2 regions of the Lysinibacillus sp. GbtcB16 genome follow, and region 1 is predicted to be linked to the other one. Evidence: predicted binding sites of a transcription regulator. Region 1 holds the regulator's gene; the other holds the start of a gene.
The links. The regulator CtsR, encoded in region 1, represses protease genes until heat stress. The targets are predictions, from matches to a motif close to ATGGTCAATAAAGGTCAAACA.
Positions count from the first base shown of each region.

Region 1 (3,424 bases):
ATCTTTTAGTAATTGTTGTTTTTTTGTAATGCCAATGGTGCTTATCACAGCTTTCACCTCAAAGTATTTACTACAAAATAAATTTAATCTTCTTCTTTAAAGCATACCCATCCACCAAACAAAGTAGTGGCAAAAAATCGAGCAGGTTTTATAAAACCTACTTCTTGTAATAAAGTTAAAATCGCTTCCTCGGGCATAAATGACAGGGCCCGGATGGATTTTTCCATTTCTGCAACATCAGCTACGGAAAGCTTTGTATGTTGGAGCCAATAGGAACGCCATAAATCGAATTGCAGTTCCGTTTCAATAGTACCAGGTTGACCGTATTTCGAAACTAGGACAAACGGTGCGCCAGGTTGTAAATGGTTCCAAATTTCTTTCAAGGTCGATAGCTTATCTTCATAGCTTTGAATAAAATGAAGGACGAGTACACAACTAGCTGCATCATATTTTATAGCAGGTAGATGGGTATCCAGCAATGTTCCTTGATAGAACGACAGATCATTCGGTAAAGATTGGAGACGCTCCTTTGCTATTTCGAGCATGGATTCTGACGGATCAATACCAGTAAATGACCAATGTGGTCTTCCATCTGCTAGCTGCAATATTTCATTGCCACTACCTGCACCAACAACCAATATATCCGCATGCTCATGTAATGTGGAACGATAAAAAGTTTGTATTAAACGAAGCATTGCATCATAGCTTGGTAGAGTACGGCGAATCCCCTTTTCATATTCATTTGCTAATATGTGGTTGAATTCCATTTCTCATCACGACCTTTCAAAATTTTTTTAAAAAACTCACTTTAAACTGAAACTATTACGGGTATAGTTCCGTAAATAGTAGTACATAAAACGATAGATAACGTATAAAGAAAGGGTTGATATATATGGAGAGTAAATGGTCTAAAGTAATCATACACGCAAGTTCGTTTTTTGCGCCATGGTTAGTTCCCATTATCTTCTTTTTAATTAGTTCGGATGAGGAAGTGAAGGCAATTTCTATTCAAGCTATTCTTTTCCAACTTGTCATGGCAATTTTACTTGCTGTTTCTGGATTCTTAAGCATTTTCATTATTGGCATTCCATTTTTAATTGTTTTTGGGATTATGCTATTTGTAGTACCAATTATAGGTATTGTCAAAGCATTAACTGACGAGCCTTGGCGTTATCCGATTGTAGGTCGTTGGGTATAATTTTTATAGACGCAAGTATATGCTAGTTGCATATGCTTGCGTTTTTTCTATGGATAAAAAGGGTACATTAGGTGTAGGAAGCAAAATGATATGCTTGATAACCACTAATTAGTGCTATTTTCTACGCTTGAATATCGTTTTTTAGCCTTTTCATTTTTCTCTAGGCGAAATCATTGCAATTATTTTCAAGCGTTTTGTATAATATACTCAAAGAAAGTCAAAGATAGTCAAAGTCAGTGAAGCAAGCGAGGTGTATTCCTAAAATGCGTAATATATCAGACATCATAGAAGGTTACTTAAAGCAAGTACTTGAATTAGGTGGAGAAGGACATATTGAAATAAAACGTAGTGAAATTGCAGACAAATTTCAATGTGTACCATCACAAATAAATTATGTCATTAATACAAGATTTACCGCCGAGCGAGGTTACCTTGTGGAGAGCAAGCGAGGTGGTGGTGGATACATTCGAATTTTACGTGTCCGCGCGAATTCACAGATTGATCTAATCGACGATGTTCTCCGGCATATTGAAGGTGGAGCATCGCAAACAATGGCAGAAGATTTAGTATATCGACTTATCGATGAGCAGGTAATTTCAAAGCGAGAAGCGAAATTAATGTTAGCAGCAATTGATCGCTCAACAATCGATTTACATCTCCCTCTAAGAGATATAATTCGTGCAAAAATATTGCGGGCGATGCTGACAACTATAAAATACGAGCAACAGAAATAGTGAGGTGATGGAAATGATATGTGAACATTGTAAACAACGTAATGCGACAGTTACTGTAACACAAGTTCAAAATGGGCAAAAGGTGGAGCACCATTATTGTGACGTCTGCGCCTCACAATTCCATCCATTTCATGCAGAGTTTAAACAAGAGCCAGTTTCCATACAACAGTTATTATCAAACTGGTTTGGCTCACCTACATGGCAAAAGGTAGGAGAAAAACAACAAACACAGCCACAACAGCAAACATGCCCACAATGTGAATTTACGTATAAGCAATTTTTAAAAGAAGGTAAGTTTGGTTGCCCAAGCTGTTATGACACTTTTAGTGAGCATTTACCTAAGCTCTTTAACCGCATACAGGCGGGCCCCCAACATATTGGGAAAATGCCAGGTGCCCATAGCAATGTGTATGTCATTAAAAAGCAAATAGAGGATATCCGTAAACGCATGAAGTTCGCTGTAGATGAAGAGCAATTCGAAGAGGCAGCAAAGCTTCGAGATGAAGTCAAAGAGCTTGAGAAGCAGCTACAATTTGAAGGTGGTGATGTGTCTTGATGATTGAATCGTTTTTAGAGCGTGCGACACCTACTTGGATGCGTATTGAAGACGACTATTCTGATATTGTCATTAGTACACGAATTCGCCTTGCTCGAAATTTAGATGGCTATCGTTTTCCACTATCGTTTTCAGAGAACGAGGCTTTACAGGTGGAACAGGCAGTTACACATGCAGTAAGCGATAGTCCAACCCTTCAAAATGATTATGCATATTTTGCTATCAATGATCTAACACCTTTACAACGTCAAATTCTTGTAGAAAAGCATTTGATTAGTCCGCAGCTGGCCAAAAAAGAACAGGTGGGCTCCGTGCTTCTGTCACAAGATGAATCCGTGAGTATTATGGTGAATGAAGAGGATCATTTACGCATTCAATGTATGACAGCGAGTTTCCAGCTTCAAAATGCCTATGAACAAGCGAATAAGATTGACCGTATTCTAGAGAAGGTCTTACCTTATGCTTTTCGAGATACGTTTGGCTATTTAACAAGCTGTCCTACAAATATTGGTACTGGGCTACGAGCATCTGTGATGATGCATTTACCTGCTCTTACGTTAACGGGACAGATGAATCAAATTATAAATGCGATGACACGCTTAGGTATGACCGTAAGAGGTATATATGGTGAAGGAAGCGAAAATTTAGGAAATGTTTATCAAGTGTCCAACCAAATTACTCTTGGAAAGACAGAGGAAGATATTTTAGCAGATATACAAAGTGTTGCTGAAAAAATTATACAAAAAGAACGGCATGCAAGAGGTAGATTGATGGAAAAAGCCGAGCTGGCTTTAGAAGATCGAGTTTATCGAGCTTTAGGTACCCTTACGTATGCAAGAATTTTAACGAGTGAGGAAGCGGCTACCTGTCTTTCGAATGTTCGTTTAGGAGTCGACCTACAGTTGATTGACGGTATACTCGCAACAACTTTAAATG
Region 1 covers NZ_JAGXJV010000004.1:63,256-66,679, reverse strand. Annotated here, with positions in the region: gene corA (magnesium/cobalt transporter CorA) at 1-48, opposite strand, end outside; gene KVT27_RS16480 (class I SAM-dependent methyltransferase) at 84-767, opposite strand; gene KVT27_RS16475 (DUF4870 domain-containing protein) at 893-1,198, shown strand; gene KVT27_RS16470 (CtsR family transcriptional regulator) at 1,462-1,932, shown strand; gene KVT27_RS16465 (UvrB/UvrC motif-containing protein) at 1,946-2,488, shown strand; gene mcsB (protein-arginine kinase McsB) at 2,485-3,424, shown strand, end outside.

Region 2 (3,424 bases), on a different contig from region 1:
CAAAAGCCATAATATTTGTACTTGCTTCACCTTGTAGCTTTTTAGCTGCCATATGGCCAGTAGCATTAATTTGTACGGACACCTTTTTATCTTTTAATTCATCTAATGATTTAATCTTTGAATCTTCTTTCACAACAATTAATAATTGAGATTCATAGTATGGCTCAGTAAAATCAAATGATTCTTTGCGCTCATCTGTAATTGTAATCCCTGAAGCACCAATATGTGTTTCACCGTTTTTAATTGTTTGGAAAACGGGTTCCCAACCAATATTATTCCACTCTACTTCGAAATCCATTTCATCAGCAATTGCTTTTAAAATATCGACATCAATCCCCACAATTTTCCCTTTATCGTCAACAGATTCAAACGGTGCAAAAGTTGCTTCTGTACCTACTTTATATACTTTCTTGCCATCCGCACCTTCTGAAGGTGTGCTACCAGAAGAGGCATTGTCCTTTGTGCCACATCCTGCAAGTGCTAAAGTTAGCGCTGCTATAACCATAAGTAACATCCAAGCTGTTTTTTTCATTGCATTTCCCCCTATTTCGATAATTTTCCATCCTGCGTATTATTTTTCGCAATTCGGAAATGTTAGACTATTAGGTCAATTATATTAACATTATAGTATTTGCACAACAACTTTTCGCATAAAACTAAATATTTTTTCATATTAATTAATGGAAAACCCAATTAAATAGAAAAAATAAGCATTAATAACAAGAAAACGAAACTAAAACTAATATATATACAATAGAAGCAATGCCAAATTTCGATAAATTTAAACAAAAAAAAAAGAATCCCCTCAGAAAGGATTCTTTTTTTCGGCTATTACTAGCCTTCACGGACAGTATGTTCACTAAAAAATAATTTGGAGTTGTTGCTTTCTTGAAGGTTTGAAAGGCATAAATAGGGGAATAATGCCAACTAGGACAGTATTCCCATTACTTTTCCTCTCTATCTCCACTAAGCAGGCTGCTAAACTACTTATTAGGAGATTGAGCTATTACAGTATATCAATATTCAGTAAAATGGCGCCCTCGGAGGGAATCGAACCCCCAGTGCAAGAACCGGAATCTTACGTGTTATCCATTACACCACGAGGGCAAAAAACACAAAAAAAAAGTACTCACCCTAGGCTTACGAAAAGCATGATGTAGATAATCCTCATTTGAAGCATACCTGCAAAATAGTGTCCTGTACTTTCAAACTTATAACCTTACCTATTATACAAACGTATCACATATATTTCAACCATAGAATGCAAAAAGAATTTATTTTTTTTATTTTAATTAATTTCACTTTAGCAGGGTTAATATTTGACCTTCCCTGACTATAATGTGTATGATAAGGTTACAGCTGAAATAAACAATGTAGATTTCAGCAAAGGTAATCGAATTTAGTTTTTTGAAGGAGGATTTAACATGAATTTAATTCCTACAGTTATTGAACAAACAAGCCGTGGTGAGCGTGCATATGACATTTATTCACGTCTACTTAAAGACCGCATTATCCTTTTAGGAAGTGCTATTGATGACAATGTGGCGAACTCAATTGTCGCACAGCTACTTTTCCTACAAGCAGAAGATCCAGACAAAGACATTTCTCTTTACATTAATTCGCCAGGTGGATCAATTACGGCTGGTATGGCTATTTATGACACAATGCAAATTATTAAGCCAAAAGTTCAAACGATTTGTATTGGTATGGCTGCATCAATGGGAGCTTTCTTACTTGCTGCGGGTGAACCTGGTAAACGTTTTGCATTACCAAATGCGGAAGTAATGATTCACCAACCACTAGGTGGCGCACAAGGTCAAGCGACAGAAATTGAAATTGCTGCTAAACGTATTTTATTCTTACGTGAAAAATTAAACGGCATTTTATCTGAGCGCACTGGTCAACCACTTGAAGTCATTGCAAGAGACACAGATCGTGATAACTTCATGACAGCTGAACGTGCAAAAGAATATGGTTTAATCGATCACATTATGCACCGTAGTACGGATAATAAATAATACAAAAAAGCCTCCCAGAAAATTACTCTGAGAGGCATTTTTATTTGTTTGTTAATCTTCATTTTCAATAATTGTAGCTAATGCTGTAACCGCTTGCTCAGCATCATTGCCTTCACTACTTAACGTTACTTCGGTACCTTTCGCCACCGCTAAGCTCATGACACCCATTATCGATTTGGCATTCACTTTTTTTTCATCTTTTTCTAGAAAGATATCCGCACTGAAACGATTGGCCTCTTGCACAAATAGTGCTGCTTGTCTAGCTTGTAGTCCTAATTTTAATTTAACCTGGACTCTTCTCTCGATCATTCTCAAAACTCCCCTTCACTACCGTTCATCTATTAGTTTTATCTTACCTTACTTACTAGCAAAAGAACAATAAGCGATTACGCATGACATTCATACCTGAAAAGTATGAAAACTTAACCACCTATTTTTTCACCGCGTCTTAATGCATCTGCTATTTCGTCTATTTTTCTTAAACGATGGTTGACACCTGATTTGCTGACGGTACCACTGGATACCATTTCACCAAGTTCTTTTAACGTAACATCTTGATACTCTACTCGTAATCGTGCAATTTCACGAAGCTTTTCTGGTAGCTGGTCAAGACCAATAGAATTTTCAATAAATCGAATATTCTCTACCTGCCGTAATGCTGCTCCAATTGTTTTGTTTAGGTTGGCTGTTTCACAGTTCACAATACGATTGACACTATTGCGCATGTCTCGCAATATCCGAACGTCCTCAAATTTCATCATTGCCTGATGGGCGCCTACAATATTAAGGAAATCAGAAATTTTTTCGGCTTCCTTTAAATAAGTAACAAAGCCTTTTTTACGTTCAATTGTTTTGGCATTGAGTTCAAATTCATTCATTAAATCCATCAATGCCTCACCATGTTCTTTATATAAAGAATAAATTTCTAAATGGTAGGCGGACGTTTCTGGGTTATTGACAGAGCCTCCTGCTAAAAATGCACCTCTTAAATAGGCTCTTTTTTGACCATTTTTTTTAATGAGCTTTCTTGAGATCGTATGATTAAATTGAAAGTCGTCTGAGATGATTTCTAAATCAATTAACAGCTCGCGCGCTCCTTCTCTTACACGGCAAATATATACGTTATTTTTTTTCAATCGCATTTTCTTACGAACTAGTAATTCCACATTGTACGGATACAATTTTTTCATAATCGTATATAGTCTTCTTGCAATTGCAGCGTTTTCAGTTTGCACGTCCAAGCTTAGTTGTTTATTCGCAAAGGATAATGAACCATTCATACGAATTAGGGCAGAAACTTCTGCTTTCATACAATGATTGTCCGCTTCTATTTGGGTTAACTCCTTTTTCGTTTCAGAAGCAAAAGACATATCACGCCCCCCTTTCAATCATAATTTCTATGTATA
Region 2 covers NZ_JAGXJV010000003.1:36,387-39,810, reverse strand. Annotated here, with positions in the region: gene KVT27_RS15080 (basic amino acid ABC transporter substrate-binding protein) at 1-532, opposite strand, end outside; tRNA gene KVT27_RS15075 (tRNA-Arg) at 1,033-1,107, opposite strand; gene clpP (ATP-dependent Clp endopeptidase proteolytic subunit ClpP) at 1,425-2,018, shown strand; gene KVT27_RS15065 (HPr family phosphocarrier protein) at 2,070-2,327, opposite strand; gene whiA (DNA-binding protein WhiA) at 2,441-3,388, opposite strand.
Region 2: clpP (ATP-dependent Clp endopeptidase proteolytic subunit ClpP) is a predicted target of CtsR. The motif match lies at 1,317-1,337, and genes of this name have one in related genera.